4 regions of the Pedobacter sp. GW460-11-11-14-TSB4 genome follow, and region 2 is predicted to be linked to each of the others. Evidence: riboswitches for the same ligand, from Rfam matches in the RefSeq annotation. Region 2 holds a riboswitch; each other region holds the start of a gene.
The links. Region 2 has a riboswitch for S-adenosylmethionine ahead of AC07YT_RS18670 (TlpA disulfide reductase family protein). Riboswitches for the same ligand answer to the same signal wherever they lie in the genome.

Region 1 (5,850 bases), on a different contig from region 2:
AAAATGCAATTGCCAAAATAGCCAGTATATATAATTTTTTATTTTTCATGATGGTAAGATTTAAAATTTAACATTCAGGTTGATACCGTAACTGCGTGTGCTTGGGTTAGAAAGACTTTCTAAACCCTGACCATTACCAGTATTAAAAGCTACCTCCGGATCGATATCTACTGTATTGCGGTGGATAATCCAAAGGTTACGACCCACGAGCGATACCGAAACGCCTTGTAAACTTAACGGGCGAAGCCATTTTGCCGGCAGGTTATAACTTAATTTAACCTCGCGGAGTTTTACATAGGAAGCATCGAAAATATTGGCTTCATCAATATTTCTGAACGATTTATAATATTGTTGAGCAGGTAATACTTTTTCATTGCGTTTGCCATCGGCCGTTACGCCATCAAAAACAATCCCATCGTCGTAAACTGTTACGCCTGCCGGAGCTGTTCCGTTTACCCTCACCGTTCCATTCTCTTTTTTGTTACCCGGATAATAATACGAGATTCCGCCATATTCTGCCGCTCTTCCTGGTAATGTAGAAGCCAATACACCTGTATAAGTACCGGTTGCATAAGTTCCATTGTAAATAGAACCACCAAAACTTGCATCAACCAATACCCCTAAACTTATTCCTTTATAGCTGAATGTATTGTACACGCCACCAATCCAATCTGGTGTATATTTTCCTAATACTTGTTTGGTTGGGTTTATTGTTGGCGCACCTGTAGCGTTTACAATGATGTTTCCATTTCCATCTCTCAAAAATGCGGTACCAAATAACGATCCGTAAGGTTGCCCTACCGTAGCAATAACCTGCGCTGAATTGGTAGCAACAACATAATTGGTCAATAATTTTTCTGCATCCAATTCAATTACCTTACTTCTGTTTGCAGCAAAGTTTACATCAATATCCCATGTAAAAGCCTTCTTAACCGGTGTAATTCCCAACTGTGCCTCTATGCCTTTGTTGTTAATTTTTCCGGCGTTAAGCAGTTTTGAACTGAATCCCGTACTTTGACTTACATCTACCGCCAAAATCTGGTTGTAACTATTGGTATTGTATGCACTTAAATCGAATCTCAATCGCTTATTAAAGAAAACAGCTTCAACACCAAGTTCTGTTGAGGTAGTGGTTTCTGGCTTAAGATTAGGATTGAGGTCGATACTACCGGTAGTCAGCTGAGGATTTGCCGTAAATGGCGCACTAAACACATAAGTATTAATCAAACGGTAAGGATCTGCATCTTTACCTACTTTAGACCAGCCTCCACGTATTTTTAAGTAGTTAAGGGCTTCGCTTTTAATATCAAAAGCCTCGGTTGCAACAAAACTTCCGTTAAACGATGGATAAAAATAAGACCTGTTCTGTGCCGGCAAGGTTGATGACCAATCGTTACGGGCCGTGATGTTGGCAAAAAGGTAATTTCTGAAGCCAATCTGCCCTGATGCATAAACACTATAAGATTTTAGCTTTGAAAGATTATTTGATGAAACCAATGGATCGCGGGAGTTTTTAAGGGTATAAAGTCCGGCAATGGCCAGTTTTGGTGCACTTTGATCATTCTGTTCAATATATTGCCTGCGGATGTTACCTCCACCCAGTAATTCGAGACTAAAATCGTCGTTTAACTGTTTGTTAAAATTTAAGGTCGCATCGGTATTGTTCTCATTAACGGTGAAAGCACTTTCCGTGTACGAGCCAAAAGGTGTGCCGTTGGTACCATAAGCAATCCTCACTTTACGCCTATCATTGTAATAATCTGTTCCGGTTCTGAAATTGAAATCTAGTCCGTCAATAATTTTATAATTCAGTGCAACACTTCCAATAATACGGTTACGGTTTTGCGATACAGTATTTTCGTAAGCTACCCAATATGGGTTGCTGTAATAGCTGTTGTTCCAGTTAAACGTTTTTCCATTTTCATCCAAATAATTTTTCAATTGGTTAATATCAACCTGACGACCAAACCAGGTAAACTGCAACATGGTACTGGTTGATCTTGAACCACCTGTTCCAGGTAAGTTATCAGAATTAAGTCTGCTGTAGTTTGCGTTCGCTGTTAAGCTTAGTTTAGGCGTTATTTTTAAGGTAGTATTCAGCACAAATGAATTTTTGCCCTGTCCGGAGTTAGGCACAATACCCACCTGTTTTAAGTTGTTGTATGATATCCGATAGTCGTACTTTTCACCTGCATCTGCAACCGATACGCCATTGTTTAATGAATATCCGGTTTGAAAAAAGTCGCGCACATTATCAGGATGTGCTACAAATGGAACCGCCACTCCTTTCGAATAAAATTGTGGAATTAACCTGCCGTCCAATTTTGGCCCCCAGCTTTCGTCTACTCCATCATTAAGGCCTTTACCTGCGCCATCTACATAACTGAACTGACCTTCTGAACCCTGACCAAAAGCATTTTGATAAACGGGAAGGGTGAGTAACGTTTCCAAAACGGCATTTGAATTGACCTCAATTCCCAATCCTTTTTTCGATTTACCGGTTTTGGTTTTAATGAGGATAACCCCTGCTGCAGCCCTCGAACCATATAGTGCCGCGGCATTTGGTCCTTTTAATACACTTATTGATTCTATATCTTCGGGATTGATATCCGAAATGGTATTGGCATAATCTCTTGCCCCAGCCGAATTTAACTGAGAATTGTCTACCGGAATTCCGTCAACCACAAATAAAGGCTGGTTATTTCCGGCGATAGAGGTTTCACCTCTGATGACTACTCGTGATGAACCCATACTCCCCTGGCTATTGGTTACCCGTACACCGGCTATTTTTCCGGCGAGTGCATTTACCAGGTTGGATTCTTTAGCTTCAGCCAAATCCTGTCCTTTCAATTCCTGAACCGCATAACCGAGCGATTTCTTCTGTCTTGAAATACCCAGGGCGGTAACCACTACTTCATCCAGCGCATTATCGCTCGACTGGAGAATGACTGAAATCGGGCCGGCATTTTTATTGATCTGTATTTCCTGGCTCTTAAAACCGATGTAAGAAAACACCAGGGTGCCTTTATCTGGTGCATTGATAGAAAAAGCGCCCTTCGCATCAGAAATGGTAGCTTGTTTGGTTTCTTTTATTAAAACGGAAACACCAGGGAGTGTTTCACCATCTGCCGACTTTACCGTTCCGGTAACCTTCGCATCCTGAGCGGAAAGCTTTTGTGCGATGAGGAGCAGCAAGATAAACGCTATTGATTTTAAATTTTTAAACATATTGTGTAGTTAATAATTAGTTAAAAGGGATAATAATTTTGGGCAAAACCATTCCACCACGACTAAAACGTGTTTGTTTTTAAAGCAGAAAAGGATTGGTTAGTCTAAAAAAGCCTGTTAAAACGGAGCAATTTTAACAGACTCCACGCATTCGGAAGCCTGCGTTAGGGTTTACATCAATGGATTTCAGCTCGTCTGTCTTTTTCATTTGAATGATTTTATTTAATGCATAATTTAATTTCAAGAACGCATTCAGGGCAAAAAAAAAGCACCCCTTAAATCAGAAGTGCTCCATATAATTCTTATAAGGATAACGCAAACAACTGACTTAACTACCCCAGATTCATCCGGGATGGAATTAGCACCATTTCTAAAAATTAGATGGTTGCTAAGGCTTCACAGGGCCATTCCCTCCGCCTTTCTTGATAAGTATTTTAAAATAACTGGGGCAAAGGTATAATTAATTCCATTTATCCTATAGTTTTTATAGATTTTTATTCAAATATTTTTTCTTTGGCAATTACATCCCTATATTTGTCGACTAATTTAGTCGATTAAGCACATCCCAATGAAACTCAAATCCCTATTAACAACCCTATTGGCCATATCAACCACCTTTACCTATGCACAGGAACATACAGCATTAGCAAATAACCAGGCGAAAAAACTTCAGGAGAAAAAACAAAAAACTTTTGTTGCCCTTGGTAGCTGGCGCGGAATAGCTAAAGTAAAGGAAGGATTAGAAATCCCCTTCAACTTCGAGATCAGTGAAAAAAGCGGACAGCAGAAATTATATTTTCGTAATGCCGAAGAGCGTTTTGAGGGCGGTCTGGTCAAACAAACATCCGATTCACTTTTCGTTAAACTGGACCAGTTTGATAACGAACTCGCCTTTGCCATAGACGGCGACCAGTTAACCGGTACATTAAGGAAACAGGATAACACGGGTAAAGCTTTGGTGATTGTTGCCGAGCGAAAAAATTACCGTTTCAAAACAACAGCTAAACCTGCAACGGCAGATTATTCCGGCAGTTATGATGTGGTTTTTAAATCGCCTAATGGCAAAGCGGAAAAAACAGTAGGTTTATTTAAACAAACGGGAAACAAACTTACAGGTACTTTTTTACGGGTAACCGGCGATTCGCGTTACCTGGAAGGTGTTGTAGAAGGAAATGAATTTCAACTTTCGAGTTTTATTGGCTCCTCTCCTGCCTATTACAAAGGAACTTTCCAGGCAGATGGTTCGTTAACAGGCGAAATTTTAGGTGCAAGGGGAAGTCAGCCTTTTACCGGAACCAAAAACAAAGATGCAGCCCTACCCGATCCTTACCAACTTACCTACCTGAAAAAAGGATACAAAACACTTGATTTTAGCTTTCCTGATGTAAACGGTAAAAAGATTTCGTTAAAGGATGAGAAATACAAAAACAAGGTCGTGATTTTAACCATCACCGGAAGCTGGTGCCCGAATTGTGTTGATGAAGCTACTTTTATTGCGCCATGGTATAAAGAAAACAAGAAACGCGGTGTCGAAATTATAGCTTTGCATTACGAACGCTCAACCGAACCTGAATATGCAAAAAAAGTGATGACGCGTTTCCGCGAACGTTTCGGCATTGATTACGACCAGGTTATTGCAGGCACTGCCGATAAACAGGTGGTATCTGAATCGTTGCCTGCACTCGATTCTTTTTTATCGTTTCCAACGACGATAATCATTGATAAACAAGGCAATGTAGCACAAATCCATACTGGTTTTAATGGTCCTGCAACCGGTAAATTTTATGATGAATTTGTGAAAGAATTTAATACAGAGATTGATACCTTGCTGAAGAAATAAGCATTTCTTATCGGTTGGTGTCTCACCAACCGATATAAAGTGTTGGTCGGTGAGACACCGACCAATAGCATAAAAAACATTAATAGTAGCGCAGGCAAACCGCTCCAAATAATAATAATGCATCATGCATCTTTTTTGTAAAGCAGGTGCAGTGCCTTTCGGTTTGGGCAGCCCTTCTTTCCGCTTCTATCTTTTTGTGAATGAATTACATAAACAATTAGTCTTGCACAAAAAGGATAGCCGCTTCAATAAGGTTTATTAAACAAAGGCCTGTTCATTTAACACAAATATGCCCTGAAGAAAGATTCTTGCCCTCATTTTTTACATTGCCCGTCGTAACTAGCCCCGGGCGTAGTGGCATCCCCGAAGCGCAGCGGAGGGATACAGCGAAGCACGGGAAAAAACTTTAATAGTAGCACAGGCAAGCCGCTCCAAATAATAATGCATCATGTATCGTTTTTGTAAAGCAGGCTTAGGCAATCCTTATTGGTCGGTGAGACACCGACCAATAGAATTTCCGTGACTTCCGTGTTTCCGTGGCGATAACCAAGCTACTGAACAGTCTTTAAAAGAAAACTGATCATGCTTTTCTTTGGAACCACCACCGTAGTCGTCCGGCTAAACCTGGCGATATTGATCCCATAAAAATTACCTTGCCAATCGAAAACAGGAGAACCGCAGGCATTGGGTTTAATGGCTGCATCGTGCGTAAAAACAGCATTAAAACCATCCCTCCTCGCTGATTTACCACCTTCAAATTTCTCAGCTGGGTGGTTAGAAAC
Region 2 (5,850 bases):
TATTCTAAGGTATATAGCTGCTGGAAGGATGCCCGTGTACTGGTTTGTATAATTCTGGTAGACAATTCCTGGAGTAAGATTGTAGTAAATTCACTACTTTTATGAATCAGTGAAAGGAAAAGATGATCGGGAATAACGTAGGCCGAAACATCACTTATTGCCGCTACATTACATAAGCAATCTATCTTTTTTAAAGCCTCCAATTCGCCTACCACTTCGCCTTTACCTAAAAATTCGATAATAAAATCTTTACCGTTTTCTTCAGAAATAAAACACTTGCTAATGCCATCCTTAATGATGTAAATATTGTTGATTTTTTCACCCTGTTCAACAAAACGATGTCCTGCTTTAAAGTTTTTAAGTGTTATGGCTTCTCCTTTATTTTCGGAAGAAAAACGTTCGATAAAGGATAAGAAAGTAAGATTGGTGCGAAGCATATTTATTTAATCGAGACAAATGTCCTTTTTTAACGGTATCTGTTGCTTTACTTTTGTGCTACTAAAGTAAGCATAACCATGAAAAATCAAATTACTGTAATTGCTTTTGATGCTGATGATACCCTTTGGGTAAACGAACCTTATTTCCGCGAAACCGAAGAGCAGTTTGCAGGTCTTTTAGAAGATTTTATGCCCCGGCACAGCATCTTGGCAGAACTTTATAAAACAGAAATAGCCAATTTACCGCTTTATGGTTACGGGATTAAAGGTTTTGTTTTAAGCATGATCGAGACCGTTTTAAGGATAACCGAAGGTAAAATAGATCCTGTTGTGATTAGTAAAGCGATAACACTTGGACAGGAAATGCTCAATAAACCTGTTGTATTGCTTGATGGGGTAGAAGAGGTATTAAAAACCTTACATGGGAAATACAAACTGGTGGTCGCTACCAAAGGTGATTTACTCGACCAACAACGAAAACTGACCAAATCAGGGCTGGACCACTATTTTCACCATATCGAAATTATGAGCGATAAACAGGAAAAAGATTATCAAAAACTGATTAAACATCTGGATTGTAAACCTGAGGCCTTTTTAATGTTGGGCAATTCTCTAAAATCGGATGTTTTACCCGTATTGAATATTGGCGGCCATGCTGTTCACATTCCTTTCCATACCACCTGGGTGCACGAAAGTATCGATCATACCATCGAACATGCAAACTTTTATCAGATGGAAAATCTATCTGAGGTTTTACCAAAATTAATTGAATGAAAGAAAAAATAGATATAAACACCTGGATCAGAAAAGATCATTTTAAATTTTTTAGCGCCTTTGAAGAACCTTTCTTCGGCGTAACCGTAGAAGTTGACTGTACGGCTACCTACAAAGAAGCAAAAGAACATCAAGTTTCTTTTTTTCTGCTTTACCTGCACAAATCGCTTGTTGCTGCCAATCAGGTAGAACCTTTTCGTTACCGCATTATTGATGGCGAGGTTTGGAAGTATGAAAGCGTGCATGCTGCAGCCACAATTAACAGACCAAATGGCACATTTGGATTTGGCTACATGGATTTCTATAATGACTTTGAAGATTTTAGAACAGCGGCCAATAAAGAGATTGAAAAGGTGCAGGCCAGCACAGGTTTAATCCCTTCCTCATCAGGCGGAAATGTAATTCACTATTCGGCACTACCCTGGTTAAATTTCACTTCTTTATCACATGCCCGCAATTATGCTTATCACGATAGCTGCCCTAAAATATCTTTTGGCAAGGTTAGAGATGAAAACGGGAGAAAAATAATGTCGGTTTCCATACACGTAAACCATGCCTTGATGGATGGCTATAACGTGGCCCAATTTGTAGATTGTTATCAGGAGCTGTTAAACAAAAAAGAAGTTAACGAATATATTTAACTCACAACTTTACGCAATTAAACCTAAAGCATATTTAATGTTCGGTTAATATTAGGAATTTATTTTCGGCGATGTTTATAGCTGCCGTTATTATTCCTTTTTACCTTTTGGCTGTTGTAGCCATGTGTTATATGGATACCGCTTTTAAGGCCATTATGTTTTTTGTACTGTTGCTTATTGCCACATTTGTACTTTTTCTGTTCATCAATTATCCTATGCAATCGGTGTTTGCGGTAATCTGTTTAATGGCCTTGTTTGCTTTTAAACCTAAAGATTAATTAAAAAGTGAATTATCATTTGCATTCGAGAAAGTATTTGCTATTTTTGCTGCTCGGGCAGGAAGCTTGAAAATTTAAAATTGGGGGATTAGCTCATTTGGCTAGAGCGCTTCGCTGGCAGTGAAGAGGTGATCGGTTCGAATCCGATATTCTCCACCACATTAAAGGCTACCTGTAAGGTAGCCTTTGTCATTTAAAGGGTTTCTTCCCTGGCATAGTAGCTTAAATATCCACCAAAGTTTGTTACATCAACAGTCATAGATATGCAATTTTCATGAGTGTTTTTACAGGTATAACCACTTTTTTTAGACTTTAAATAAAAAGACTACAAAATCTATAGGAATTATATATATTTGCTCCTGCAAGGAATAATTTTGCAGACTTATCCAGAAAGACTGAGGGAAAGGCCCTGTGATGTCTTAGCAACCTGTTGCCAAATAAGGTGCTAAATCCTTCCTCTAACCAAGGAAAGATAAGAAAGATTTCGCTAAAGAATCTGAATGAGCCTGTGGTAAATTTTAAAGATTAAAAAATGAACATTTATTTAAACACCAGCGCTGACGATATCACTCCCGAAAAAGTTTTTGTAGGGATGAAACCTGATATCTTCCAGCTGAAAGGCAACAACTATTTCGAGCGTGTTTTCAGGTAGTTGAGCTTACATGCTGTTTCAACTTTGAACTTAATTATTTTATAAAAAGAACCCATAAAACCAAAAACCATGAAAAAATCACTACTAATTGCCATTAGTATCCTTCCGGTTGCAGCAATAGCACAGAAACCGTTCTCCATTGAGGGAACCCTGAAAAAATCATCAGCCCCCGAAAAAGTATACCTCAGTTATGCTCAGAATGGACAATCGCTTACCGATTCTACAGAATTAAAAAATGGATCATTCTCCTTTTCTGGCCATGTAGCCGATCCGGTTAGGGCATCGCTCTATAGAAAACCAGTTGAAAAAAACGGAAAAAGGGATGTATTGTCCTTTTATCTCGAAACAGGTACCCTTAAACTTGCCACGGCAGATTCTTTAAAAAATGCTTCAATTTCCGGATCGAAAGTAAATGCCGATAATGATAAGTTAAAAGCGTTAACCAAACCTGTACAGGATAAACTTGCAGCCATAAGCGGCGAATTTGGTAAACTTAGTCCTGAACAGAAAAAAAATAAGGCACTAACCGATTCGATTTATAAACGTTATGAAGCAGCAAGTAAGGCGCTGGAGCCAATATACCTTGATTTTGCAAGGAAAAACCCTAAATCTTACATAAGCTTAAACGCAATTCAGCAGATTGCCACCAGTGAATCCGTACAGGCAGAAGCGGAACAGGTTTATGCTGGATTAGATGGGACGGTAAAAGAGAGTAAAGCTGGTAAAGATGTTTCAATTTACTTCAACGCGGTAAAGAAAACCAAAATTGGACTTCAGGCAATCGATTTTACACAAAATGATGTAAACGATAAACCGGTAAAATTATCTGATTTTAAAGGAAAATATGTTCTGGTTGATTTTTGGGCTTCATGGTGCGGACCTTGCAGACAGGAGAATCCTAATGTAGTAGCAGCCTATAATCAGTATAAAGATAAAGGGTTTACCATATTGGGTGTTTCTTTAGATCAGCCTGGGAAAAAAGAGGCCTGGTTAAAAGCCATTGCCGATGACCAGTTGACATGGACACATGTTTCTGACCTAAAATTTTGGGACAATGCGGTAGCAAAACAATATGGAATCAGATCTATCCCGGCAAACTTTTTAATTGATCCAGATGGAAAGATTATCGCAAAAGGACTTCGTGGAGAAGCATTGAAAGAAAAACTGGCGTCGCTTCTGGAGGCTAAAAGTAAATAGATAAGAATACGGTTCAATAAAAATTAATTAATAAGTTTTAGAAATAATAAGAGAAAAAAGACAGCTGCCCTTTTATGCAAAGTGTACAAAAGGTTACCAGATAAATAATAACAGGGGCGATTGAGGCCGCCCCTGAATCAAGTGATTTATCACGGTATGTGACCAATAATGCGACTTAATGTTTAACCACTCAAACAAATATAATGAAAATATCCTAAAAAATTAGTTCGTCAATTAAATGGATGTCCCTTAGCCGTAAACGATTGTATTACTGCTTAAACTATCCTATTCTCCCAAATTACCCCATTTTTCTTCTTAAAGCATTGTGTTGATTTAAGGCTAGGCAGTTTTTCTGTTAGCAATGAAATCGCTGTGGGTAAAATTTCAATATCTGCCATGAATTGGGAACTGGCATCAACATTCATTAACTAAAACCATCATAAATGAAACGAAAGTTATTTTCGCTTATTATACTGTGCCTTTTTGCAGTCTTTAATGCAAGGGCACAAACCAAAGTTATTACAGGAAAGGTAATAGCTGTGGCAGACGGGCTGCCCATTCCTGCTGTTTCTGTAAGAATATCGGGCAGTAAAATTGCCACGCAAACTGATGCAGACGGGAGGTTTTCCATCGTTGCTCCATCATCGGCAAAAACAATTGAGTTTAGCTACCTCGGTTTTGTAACGCTAAGGGAGAATATTGGTGACCGTAAGGCAATCAATATCAGCTTACAAGCCGATCAAACAGGTTTAGAAGAGGTTATCGTAACTGGTTTCGGCCAAACGGTTAAAAAAAGAGACATTACAGGTGCGGTTTCCAGTATTTCGGCAAAAGAGATTGAAAAAGTGCCTTTAATAAGTTTCGATAGGGCCATGCAGGGTAGGTTACCCGGGGTTAGGGTAACCACCAATTCAGGAACACCAGGTGCTTCGGTAAGTGTATTGATCCGCGGAACGGGCTCATTTAACGCCAGTACTGCACCACTTTACATCGTGGATGGTATCCAGATCAATTCGGGAGATTTATCCAGAAGCTTATCTACATCTAATATTTTAAACAACCTGAATCCCGATGATATCGAAACTATTGATGTATTGAAAGATGCTTCATCTGCATCTATTTACGGCTCACAGGCCGCAAACGGCGTAATTATCATCACAACAAAACGAGGGAAAGCAGGGAAAACCGAATTCGATTTCAGTAGTTACTTTGGTTACGCAGAAGAGGTTAACAGACTTGATGTACTTTCTGGACCTGAGTGGCTATCGGTGTACACAGAAGAATATGTTAACCGGTACGGTGCCAATAGCAGCCAGGTTGTTGGTCCTTCTGGTATCAAAACGGTTTTTGGTTCTGATCCGTCTGCCGCACCATCTTATAGCTGGTATGATGCCGCCTACCGGAAAGGCCAGACACAAAACTATCAGTTAACTGCCCGGGGAGGTGACGCCAAAACCAAATTTTATATTTCTGCAGGTCTGTTTGATCAAAAAGGGCAACAGATTCAGCAGGATTTCAAAAGAGGTACCTTTAAAACCAATCTTGAGCACAATGTAAATGACCGGTTATCGCTGGAGGCAAATTTAAACCTGAGTACCTTTACCCAGAATGGAACGCTGAGTGGTTCAACATTTGCAAACCCTTCATTTGGAGCAAACTTTCTGATTCCAACCCAGGCCATATACACCGCCTCGGGCGATTACAATGAACCTTTGCTCGGTGCAGTAGCCACCAATCCAATCAAATCTGCAAATTACGATATTAACAAAGGGACTACCAACCAGCTTCAGGGGATTTTTGCCTTGAATTATAAAATTATTGATGACCTGAAGTTTAGGGCAACAGGTTCGATCGATTATGGAGATATCAAA
Region 3 (5,850 bases), on a different contig from region 2:
GGCCAAAAAAGATGAGCTTTGGGAGAAAATCAAAAACATCCAGCAAACGGGTGGTGCGGTGCCTTCTCCTTTCGATTGTTTTCTATTAACCAGAAGTATTAAAACACTGGCTTACCGCATGAAAGGACACTGTGAAAATGGAAAGATTATCGCTGACTATTTAAACGCACATCCAAATGTTGAAGCTGTTTTTTATCCTGGATTAGAAAGTCACCCACAGCACGATATTGCAAAGAAACAAATGAAAGATTTTGGTGGGATGATGTCGTTCCTGGTTAAAGGAGATGTTGAGGCTGCCCATAAAGTGGTCAACAAAGTTCAGTTATTTGCGCAGGCGACCAGTTTAGGAGGTGTTGAAAGTTTAATCGAGCACCGTTATTCCGTAGAAGGCCCTGATAGTAAAACGCCTAAAAACCTACTCCGTATTTCTGTAGGTTTAGAACATGCAGATGATATTATCGCTGATTTAGCACAGGCGCTGGGTTAAAATATAATCCTATAAGGTCTTTAAGACCTTATAGGATTTATATATCTTATTTAGGGTTACAAATTGTGCTTAGTTTCAACGAATAATTTGCTTCCAATGGCTCATTAGTCTGTGCCAAACGTTGCGATCCTGTATTGGCCGGGCAGGCAATATCACCGGCAGCATCATATATCAATTTTGTTCCGCCAGCCAGTAATTCTTTTGGTACGTAAACCTGCACCCTGGTAATCGAATAACCCGAAGGGAAATAACGCACATAATAACCGTCTGGGTGTTTGGTCCAGATACCACTTGGTACATCGCTTCTTGGTGGCGCCATCCCCGCTATAATGGCATATTTTTCCATGTCTGCATAGGTATAATTTCCAGAAGCAACTAGCTGGCGGATATTATTTTCTGCTTCAAAAACGGCCCTCACACCTGCTGGCAATTGATCTTTGGCTTTTTCCATTACATCGAAAGGTAAAATGCCTAATGCACCACCTTCTAATTGGGTAAGTTGTTTTGGTGTTAATAATTTAATGGCAGTTACCTTAACCTGTCCATTAAAATCGGCAAATTTTGTTCTGGCAATGATCGTCCAGAGTAAAGCCTGAATATCATGTTGGTCTACATCAGGATGTTTTTCTGCGCTTTTCAGTATGGAAACCACAATTTCTTCCTTCGGACCTAAAACTGGTGCAAACATATAACCATCGCCTTTTGATGGTGCAAAAGTTCCGGCTTTTAAACAATAACTTTTATTGTTCATTTCGTATAAACCTTCGCAAAGTACAAAACCACCGTCTGGGTTTTTAGGCAATAAATATAATGGCTGGGCTTTTAAATTTAATGAATTAATAAAATCAGGTAGCTTTTCGCCTTCTCTGTTTACATCTTCAAAGCTGGTGGTAATGGCAGCGGGCTGTTTTAAAAACTTATCTACCCCTAAGGCTTTGGCACCCTGAGCAGTGCCTACTTTTAACAGTTTGTCTTTTAAACCTCCGAATTGGGCGTTTGCGCTGCTTAAACCTATTACAGTAAAGAGCAGGCCTAAACATAGGGCTTTTGTATTTTTCATCATGATTAAATTTAGATAGGTAACACAAACTTAGAATTTTAAGCGTTAATTTCTTATTAAAAGTTTCGCATTGTCATCACACCATAAAAATACACCATTCATTTTCAGTGCGTTAATGTAATTTCGAAATTTTATTTTGTGGATTAAAATTAAATTCAGACATTTGGAATATTATTTGGCAGAAAGCTAAATAAAAGTCAATCTTCACAGGTTGATTTATAAAGAAGTGGCGAGAGACTGGCTCGATGACCCACTGGCAACCCTCAGAAAGAGAAGGTGCCAATTCCTGACCGGATAACATGGTGTTATTTGGAGATATAAATTAGAACTGATGAAAACATTAAATCTTCAATCGCTAAGCGAACCCAGTGCTAACCTTAAAAAGGTAGAACGGACTTCTATTTCTTTTATTTGTTGCGAGATGCGTGCGATTACTTGTATGTGCTGTTGCATACAGTAATTTAAAAATCTTCCTTTTTTGTTTCTTTCAAATTGGAAGGTCCCGCGAAATCGGGATACGCCCTGTTAGGTTTTAGGATTACCCTAATTTCCACCTATCTAATCACACCAAAAAAAAAATAGAAATTATGTCAACATCATATAAATTTGAAACTTTACAATTACACGCTGGTCAGGAAATAGATCCTACAACTGGATCAAGAGCGGTTCCTATTTATCAAACCACTTCTTATGGCTTTAAAAATGCCGAACATGGGGCTAATTTATTTGCTTTAAAAGAGTTTGGAAATATCTATACCCGGATCATGAATCCAACCAACGATGTTTTCGAAAAACGTATTGCAGCTTTAGAAGGTGGTGTAGCTGCTTTGGCCGTGGCCTCAGGACAAGCCGCTCAATTTATAGCCTTAAACAACATATTAGAAGCTGGCGACAGTATCGTTTCTTCATCTCACATTTACGGTGGAACTTATAATCAGTTTAAAGTTGCTTTTAAACGTTTGGGTATACATGTCGATTTTGCTAATCCTGATGTGCCTGAAGAATTTGAAAACAAAATCACCGATAAAACCAAAGCAATCTTTTTAGAAACCATTGGCAATCCGGCATTTAGTGTTCCTGATTTCGAAAAAATTGCGGCCATTGCAAAAAAATATGATCTGCCATTAGTGGTCGATAATACTTTCGGCGCAGGTGGTTATTTGTTTAAACCCTTAGAGCATGGCGCCAATATCGTGGTCGAATCGGCAACGAAATGGATTGGTGGCCACGGAACCAGTATTGGCGGTGTAATCGTTGATGGTGGAAATTACAACTGGGGCAATGGAAAATTCCCGCAATTCTCTGAGCCTTCGGAAGGTTATCATGGCTTGGTTTTTAGCGATGTTTTTGGCATCGGCGGACCATTTGGCAATATCCAGTTTATTATCCGGGCCCGTGTAGAAGGATTAAGAGATCTTGGACCGGCCTTATCCCCTTTCAATTCTTTTCTTTTATTACAAGGATTAGAAACTTTATCGCTCCGCGTTCAGCGCCATGTAGATAATGCATTAGAATTAGCCACCTGGTTAGAAAACCATCCATTGGTTAAAGAAGTTCAATATCCTGGTTTGGCCAGCAGCAAATACAACAACCTGGCTAAAAAATATTTAAGCAATGGTTTTGGTGCAGTATTATCGTTCGAGTTGACTGGAAGCAAAGAAAACGCAACACAGGTAGTTGATAACTTAAAACTGGTATCGCATCTGGCCAATGTAGGTGATGCAAAAACACTGATCATTCAGCCTTCAGCCACAACACACCAGCAATTAAGCGAAACAGAACAATTGGCAGCGGGTGTTAAACCAAATGCCTTAAGGGTTTCAGTCGGCATTGAGCATATTGATGATATTAAAGCCGATTTCGAACAAGCGTTTGCCACCATTAAAGCTACCGCTCCAACAGCGCATTTACAAGCCTAACCGTTAATATTCCGAATACAACAAAACAATGAGTACAACATCAACATATCACTATAATAAACAGTTCAAATTAGAGAGCGGAAAAAAAATCCGTAACCTGCAGATTGCTTATCAAACTTATGGCAAATTAAATGCAAATAAAGATAATGTGATTTGGGTTTGCCATGCACTTACCGCCAATGCTGATGTTTTTGAATGGTGGGAAGGTTTATTCGGTCAAAACTCATTGTTCAATCCGGAAGAGCATTATATCGTTTGTGCCAATGTTTTAGGTTCGCATTATGGTAGCTCGAACCCATTAAGTACCAATCCGGTAACGGGCTTACCGTATTACCTTTCATTTCCTCAGTTTACCATCCGCGATTTAGTATCGGCACACCAGTTATTGGCATCGCATTTAGGTATTGATTATATTAAATTATTAATCGGTGGTTCGTTAGGTGGTCAGCAAGCTGTGGAGTGGAGTATTTCCGAACCGAATAAAATCGAAAACCTGATTTTGATTGCCACCAATGCAGCACATTCTCCGTGGGGAATTGCTTTTAACGAAAGTCAGCGTTTAGCCATTACTACCGACAGAACTTTTTATGCCAACCAACCTAACGGTGGCAGCAAGGGTTTAAAAACTGCCCGTAGCATTGCACTTTTAAGTTATAGAACATACAGTGCTTATGGCAGTACACAGGTAGAAAGTGTAAACGATAAGACAGATAATTTCAGGTCGTCTTCTTACCAGAATTATCAGGGAGAAAAACTGATCAACCGCTTTAATGCTTATAGTTATTATTATTTAACCAAAGCAATGGATAGTCATAATGTGGGCCGCAACCGTAAAAGTATCGCCGATGCATTAAAACTAATTACGGCAAATACATTAGTCATTGGTATTGAAAACGATGTGTTATTTCCACTGTCAGAGCAAAAATACCTGGCCGATCATATCCCTGGAGCAGAGTTTAGTGCCTTGCATTCGGATTATGGTCATGATGGATTTTTGATCGAAACAGATGCCCTGACTAACGTCATCGGAAACTTTATTAAGGAAAGCAGGAATAAAAAAATTATCAAATTACAGCATACGGCTTAGGGAGGTAGAAGGTTTAGGGTTTAGGGTTTAGGGTTTAGGGCGAAAACAACGAGAGCCGCTAAAATTTGCGCAATAAAAAACAAAAAATAATATAACATGCAGTTAATCGGTGTATTCCCGCTATCTGTATAATCAAGTCTAAAATAATGAGTAAGAATTTAAAAATCGGTTTATTTGGTTTCGGCGTTGTAGGGCAAGGTTTATTGGATATCATCCAAAGCCAGAACCTGAACCTGGAGATCATTAAAATCGCGATAAAAGACCCAAGAAAGAAGCGTACCCTTAATAAGGATCTGTTTACCACTGATCGCAACGAAATACTGAATAATACAGAGATCAATACGATTGTAGAATTAATTAATGATGCAGATGCGGCTTATGAAATCGTAACTACCGCATTAAAAAATGGTAAAAATGTAGTATCTGCCAATAAAAAAATGATCGCCACGCATTTGAAAGAGCTGGTAGATTTACAACAAGAGCTTGGTACTTCATTACTGTATGAAGGCGCTGTTTGTGGTAGTATTCCAATCATTCGAAATTTAGAAGAATACTATGATAATGAATTATTCCATGCTTTGAGTGGGATTTTCAATGGCTCATCTAATTACATCTTATCGAAAATATTTAACGAAAACCAAAGTTACGATTCGGCTTTAAAGGAAGCACAGGATTTAGGGTTCGCAGAAACCGATCCGATTTTAGATGTGGGCGGTTATGATCCAAAATATAAACTGGCCATTGCTACAGCACATGCCTATGGTTTGTTTGTAAATCCTGATGCCATTTTAAACATTGGTATACAGAACCTTTCTAACCACGACATTAAATATGCGCGTGAGAAAAACTTTAAAATTAAGCTGGTTCCTACTGCACGTAAAGTGAATACAAAAGACATTGTGACTTATGTACTACCTAAACTGGTAGCTAAGGATGATTTCCTTTACAACGTAGAAAACGAATACAATGCAGTTGCTGTTCAGGCGGCTTTTGCTGATAAACAGTTTTTCTATGGTAAAGGTGCGGGCGGCCACCCTACTGGTGCTGCTGTACTATCTGATATTGCCGCCTTGCGTTACGATTACCGTTACGAGTATAAAAAATACCACTCAGAAAACGGCGTAAAACATACGGAGGATATTCTGTTAGAAATCTACCTGCGTTATGCTGATGAGGATCTGATTACCCTATTGGAATTTGACAATATCAGCGAACGTTATGCTGCAAGCAGTTATAAATATGTGGTTGGAACGGTTAAGCTGGAAAGTTTAATTAAAAACCGCGACTTGCTTTTAGA
Region 4 (5,850 bases), on a different contig from region 2:
TGTGCATCATCAAAAAGTTTCTTCGCTTCGTCGCCTACATTTTTATCGTCGAAAATTTTCGGATAACTGCCACGAAGTTCCCAGGTATGGAAAAATGGTGTCCAATCGATGTAAGGAACCAGTTCTTCTAAAGGATAATTATCGAAAACCCTTGTTCCTGTAAATTCCGGAACAGGTAAGTTGGGTTGAAAATCGATCTTAAACCTATTTTCGCGGGCTTCTTCCAGTGTTTTAAAACGTTTATCCGATCGTTTATTTAAATGCGCTTCACGGGCTTTATCATATTCAGCCCTGATGCCTGCTACATATTCATCTTTTGTTTCCGGATTCATCAAGGTGCTGCAAACGGTAACACTTCTGGAAGCATCTAACACGTGGATAGCAGGTCCTGAATAATTTGGCGCTACTTTTACTGCAGCGTGGATTCTTGAGGTTGTGGCACCACCTATAATTAATGGAATGGTAAAACCTTCGCGCTCCATTTCTTTAGCAAAGTGAACCATTTCATCTAGTGATGGCGTAATCAATCCACTTAATCCAATAATATCGGCATTTATTTCTTTGGCTTTTTTAATGATTTCCTGTGCCGGAACCATTACGCCCATATCAACAATCTCGAAATTATTACAAGCCAGTACTACGCCCACAATATTTTTCCCAATATCGTGCACATCACCTTTTACAGTCGCCATCAATACTCTTCCTGCTGACGAATTCTGATCCTGATCCGGATTATCCAGTTTCTCCTGTTCGATAAACGGCAATAAATAAGCCACGGCTTTTTTCATTACCCTTGCCGATTTTACCACCTGAGGCAAGAACATTTTTCCCGCACCGAATAAATCACCTACAATGTTCATCCCGTCCATCAATGGCCCTTCGATCACCTGAATCGGGCGGGCATATTTTTGTCTGGCTTCTTCCACATCATCATCCAGATATTCAACAATTCCTTTAACCAAGGAATGAGATAATCTCTCTTCAACAGAACCTTTCCGCCACTCTTCATCTTTAACCACCTCTTTACCTTTCGATTTTACGGTATCGGCATATTCTACCAAACGCTCCGTGGCATCGTCTCTGCGGTTTAAGAGCACATCTTCTACCCTTTCTAACAATTCGGGTGGAATTTCCTGATAAACCTCCAACATTCCGGCGTTCACAATCCCCATATCTAAACCAGCCTGGATGGCGTGATAAAGAAATGCAGAGTGCATCGCTTCGCGAACGGTATTATTCCCCCTGAAAGAGAAAGAAATGTTAGAAACCCCTCCGCTCACTTTAGCATGAGGCAGGTTTTCTTTGATCCAACGGGTGGCATTTATAAAATCGACAGCATAATTGTTATGCTCTTCGAGTCCTGTTGCTACGGTTAAGATGTTCGGGTCGAAAATAATATCCTCTGCCGGAAAACCAATTTCGTTTACCAGGATATCGTAACTTCTTTTACAAATCTCTTTCCTGCGCTCGTAATTATCGGCCTGACCTTGCTCATCAAAAGCCATGACTACCACAGCAGCACCGTATTGCATAATTTTGCGGGCGCTTTCGCGGAATTTATCTTCACCTTCTTTTAATGAGATGGAGTTTACGATGCCTTTTCCTTGTAAACATTTTAAGCCATTTTCGATAACCGACCATTTAGATGAATCGACCATGATTGGCAATTTGGCAATATCCGGTTCAGAAGCAATGAGGTTCAAAAACTTAGTCATCGCGGCTTCTGAATCCAACATCCCTTCATCCATGTTCACATCAATTACCTGCGCACCACCTTCAACCTGTTGTAAGGCAACAGCCAGTGCAGCTTCGTAATCGCCACCCAAAATCAGCTTGGAGAACTTAGGAGATCCTGTAATATTGGTTCTTTCACCAATATTTACGAAAATGCTCTCCGGGGTAATGGTTACAGGCTCCAATCCGCTTAAACGCATGTAAGGCTCCAGTACCGGAATTTTGCGGGGTTCGGCTTTCCTTGCATTTTTAGCAATACAGCCAATATGTTCTGGTGTAGTACCACAACAGCCTCCCACGATGTTCACAAAACCTGATGCAATAAAGTCATCAACCAAATGTGCCGTTTCGTGCGGTTGTTCATCATAAGCACCAAATTCGTTTGGCAAGCCTGCATTCGGATAAGCCGAAACATAACAACCTGCTTTTGCAGCGAGTTCCTCAATATGCGGACGCATTTCTTTAGCACCCAAAGCACAGTTAAAACCAATACTTAATGGTTTTGCATGCATGACAGAGTTTAAGAAAGCTTCGGCAGTTTGACCTGAAAGTGTCCTTCCGGAAGCATCGGTAATGGTGCCGGAAATCATGATCTCCAGTTTACGGCCAATTACCTCTTCATATTTTTTAATGGCTACAATGGCCACTTTAGCATTTAAAGTATCGAAAATGGTTTCGATTAATAATACATCCGAACCACCATCAACCAAACCACGTACCTGCTCGTAATAAGCGGCTTCCAGCTCATCAAAATAAACCGCCCTAAAACCAGGGTCGTTTACATTAGGCGACATGGAAAGGGTACGGTTGGTTGGGCCAATAGCACCAGCCACAAAACATTTACGGTCTGGATTTGCAGCCATAAACTCGTTTACGGCTTCTTTTGCTACACGTGCACCTTCGAAACTCATTTCGTAAGAAAGGTCTTCCATCTGGTAATCGGCCATGGAAATGCGCTGTGTACTAAATGTGTTGGTTTCGATAATATCGGCACCAGACGCCAGGTACTCCAGGTGTATTGTTTTAATAATATCCGGACGTGTGATGTTGAGCAAATCGTTATTGCCTTTTACATCACAGGGATGGTTTTTAAATCGCTCCCCTCTAAAATCTTCTTCGGTTAAGGTATATCGCTGAATCATGGTACCCATTGCACCATCAATCACCAAAATACGTTTTTCTAATTCTTCTCTTATACCCATTTGTTGTGTAAAATGTGGGATGGAAAATGGAAAATGGCAAGACACATCATACATCTTCCATTATACATTATTACATCCTAAAAGGCTTATTTAAAAAGTTGGTACGTGAATCGTAATCCTAAACTTATCTGTTTCCGCTATTTGCAGAATAGAATTTAGCACCTTGTATGGTTACAGGTTGCTAAGACTTCGTTGGGTCTAATCCCTCCGTCTTTCTTAATAAGCATACAAAAATGCAACAAAGCAACATCAATTCCAAAAATTATCGCTTCGCTACCAAATAAAATTACAAAGGCCACGCAAAACTGCGCAGCCTTAAGAATATTGTTCTGTTATTTAGGTTTATCTTCTGTTACCGAAAATGCGTAACAGCGACAAAAACAAGTTGATAAAAGTGATATAAAGCGACAACGCACCCATAATTGCTAGCTTTTTGCTCTCATTTACACCTAAAGTGTTTCCATTTTCATCTAATCCTTCACCAATTCTTTTAAGCTCCTGAACTTTGTACGCAGTTAATGCAGTAAAAATCGCCACTCCGATAAAACCCATAATGTAACCCAATGTTGAGCTACCTAAAAACATATTGATTATGCTGATGATCACCAAACCGATTACACCTGCAAATAATATAGGGCCAAATTTACTTAAATCGGTATCTGTGGTATATCCCATTATTGCCATTACCGCAAATATCGCAGCAGCCGCAGCAAAACTAATTACAACTGATGGCAAGGAATAAGTTAACAAGATAAAGCTGAGCATTACTCCTGTTAATATAGAATAAAGCAAAAACACACCGATTAATGCCTGATAAGACATTCGCTGCATACCAGCACCCATTAAGAATACTAATCCTAGAGGAGCAAATATTGCGATGTATCCTAAAACGGTAAAGCCGCCCTTACCTGTTTGTGGGTTATAGGATAAAAGATAATCCAATACCGCCGGTGTACTGGCGATAAAATAAGCTGCAACTGTAGAAACAGCTAATGCGACGAACATCCATAAGAAAACATTTCCGAAGAAACGTTTAGATGCAGATTTTTCCTGTACAAAAACACTGTTGTCCTGATATTGATAATTTTGTTGTTCCATTTTAAATTTTATGTATTTAACTATATAAAAATAAATATTTAGTTTAATCTTTTTGTCAGTAGTTCTTCAACTTTTTTAAAGAACTGTAAAGGTTTTAAGGTGCGCCATGGCAGGTTGTCAAAAGCACCACCAAAGTTAATGTAATAATCGATGTTATTGTCGCGAAACTCGGTAATAACGTGTTGCTGAAAATTTACCCCAACAATCCAGCCGTCTTCTACTTCCTGAAACCACTCTTCGTAATAACTATCGTCAGAAGCATGGAAATTTAGCACATTTTCTCCGATCAGGATAAATTTATTAATACCTTCATCCATCATCAGCTCTAAAATATCGCGTTTCAGCAGCATAATATCGTTATTAATGGCATCATTCCACTCGCCTATAAACTCGATAATGGCATAACTGCGATCGTAATCGGCATATAACACCTTCATGTACAGGGTACTCGAACCAAATTCGTCCCACTGCGGGTGCAATAAAAAGTTATAAATCTGCTTATCGAAGTAAAGTTCTGAATATTCGGTATTGTAAAATGGCGATCGCTCATCTTCTGCCGAAATGTAATCATCTCTCCACTGATAATAAGGCTCAATTTCGTGCATACTTCTTTCTAATTATGAATGAGTGAATGTTTGGTATTGTGCTAAGCTCAATCATTCTTTAATTCTATCACTCAAACATGCTCTCCTTTTTAATGTCTTGCTGCAACAGCTTTACGTACACTTCCGTAACGGGTTAACAATTCGGCGGCTTCCTCATAACCAATATTTAACTCATCGGCAACCATTTGTGTACCGCGGTCTACCAGTTTATGATTGGTTAACTGCATATCAACCATTTTATTACCCACAACACGCCCCAGTTGAACCATAACAGTAGTGCTTAACATGTTTAACACCAGTTTCTGTGCAGTGCCCGATTTCATCCGTGTAGAACCGGTAACAAACTCAGGTCCAACCACCACTTCAACCGGAAAATCCGATTCTGCAGCAATAGGTCCGCCGGTATTACAAACAATGCAACCCGTTAAAATGCCATGCTTACGTGCCGTGTTTAAACCACCAATTACATACGGTGTAGTACCCGATGCGGCCAGGCCAACCAAACAATCTTTTTCATTAATTTCAAATTCCTGAAGATCTTTCCAGGCTTGTTCGGCATCATCTTCAGCAAATTCTACTGCTCTTCTAATTGCAGTATCGCCACCGGCAATTATCCCAACAACCCAATCAAAAGGAACACCATATGTAGGCGGGCATTCTGATGCATCTACTACACCCAAACGGCCGCTCGTACCTGCACCAATATAAAAAAGACGACCACCTTTTTTCATGCGCTCGGCAACTGCCGAAGTTAATTTTTCGATCTGAGGCAAAGATTTTTCAACTGCAAATGCTACAGTTTTATCTTCGTTATTAATGCCCTGCAAAACTTCTAACACCGACATCTGATCGATGTGGTCATAGTTAGATTCTTGCTCGGTAACTCTATTCATAAATTTAATTTTGATAAAATTCGGTAAATTCTTTCTAAAAACTGCGCTAAAAACCCAAAAATATCTGTCATAAATTTCAAGTGAAGCCTTCCCCCCGTTAATTAATGTTAAATATTATAAACAAAAGACATGAAAATGCAGTTAAAAAATATATCAACTCGCTAATTTTCATAAATTTGCAGTAACGCTGATGAAAAAAAATACCCGAAATAACATACTGATCGCTGTAAGCTATTCTGTAATTTTAATAGTGGGTATGTTTTTGGGCATAAAATTTATTAAAGATCAAGGCTTTGGCATTAAAAAGAGTCCTCAGCT

Region 1: linked by a shared signal. The riboswitch ahead of AC07YT_RS16075 (SusC/RagA family TonB-linked outer membrane protein) and the one ahead of AC07YT_RS18670 (TlpA disulfide reductase family protein) in region 2 are both predicted to bind S-adenosylmethionine.
Region 3: linked by a shared signal. The riboswitch ahead of AC07YT_RS01890 (O-acetylhomoserine aminocarboxypropyltransferase/cysteine synthase family protein) and the one ahead of AC07YT_RS18670 (TlpA disulfide reductase family protein) in region 2 are both predicted to bind S-adenosylmethionine.
Region 4: linked by a shared signal. The riboswitch ahead of metH (methionine synthase) and the one ahead of AC07YT_RS18670 (TlpA disulfide reductase family protein) in region 2 are both predicted to bind S-adenosylmethionine.

The regions. Positions count from the first base shown of each region.
Region 1 covers NZ_JBWKYI010000016.1:81,642-87,491, forward strand. The annotation lists gene AC07YT_RS16070 (SusD/RagB family nutrient-binding outer membrane lipoprotein) at 1-49, opposite strand, end outside; gene AC07YT_RS16075 (SusC/RagA family TonB-linked outer membrane protein) at 61-3,228, opposite strand; SAM riboswitch class I at 3,554-3,660, opposite strand; gene AC07YT_RS16080 (peroxiredoxin family protein) at 3,797-5,068, shown strand; gene AC07YT_RS16085 (trypsin-like peptidase domain-containing protein) at 5,620-5,850, opposite strand, start outside.
Region 2 covers NZ_JBWKYI010000022.1:2,777-8,626, forward strand. The annotation lists gene AC07YT_RS18645 (Crp/Fnr family transcriptional regulator) at 1-437, opposite strand, end outside; gene AC07YT_RS18650 (HAD family hydrolase) at 516-1,211, shown strand; gene AC07YT_RS18655 (chloramphenicol acetyltransferase) at 1,208-1,852, shown strand; gene AC07YT_RS18660 (hypothetical protein) at 1,924-2,130, shown strand; tRNA gene AC07YT_RS18665 (tRNA-Ala) at 2,213-2,289, shown strand; SAM riboswitch class I at 2,510-2,609, shown strand; gene AC07YT_RS18670 (TlpA disulfide reductase family protein) at 2,852-3,979, shown strand; gene AC07YT_RS18675 (SusC/RagA family TonB-linked outer membrane protein) at 4,423-5,850, shown strand, end outside.
Region 3 covers NZ_JBWKYI010000001.1:437,888-443,737, forward strand. The annotation lists gene AC07YT_RS01880 (trans-sulfuration enzyme family protein) at 1-487, shown strand, start outside; gene AC07YT_RS01885 (hypothetical protein) at 534-1,550, opposite strand; SAM riboswitch class I at 1,761-1,871, shown strand; gene AC07YT_RS01890 (O-acetylhomoserine aminocarboxypropyltransferase/cysteine synthase family protein) at 2,135-3,466, shown strand; gene AC07YT_RS01895 (homoserine O-acetyltransferase family protein) at 3,495-4,553, shown strand; gene AC07YT_RS01900 (homoserine dehydrogenase) at 4,700-5,850, shown strand, end outside.
Region 4 covers NZ_JBWKYI010000007.1:10,500-16,349, forward strand. The annotation lists gene metH (methionine synthase) at 1-2,936, opposite strand, end outside; SAM riboswitch class I at 3,058-3,162, opposite strand; gene AC07YT_RS08945 (Bax inhibitor-1/YccA family protein) at 3,279-4,034, opposite strand; gene AC07YT_RS08950 (hypothetical protein) at 4,073-4,639, opposite strand; gene murQ (N-acetylmuramic acid 6-phosphate etherase) at 4,729-5,532, opposite strand; gene AC07YT_RS08960 (S41 family peptidase) at 5,723-5,850, shown strand, end outside.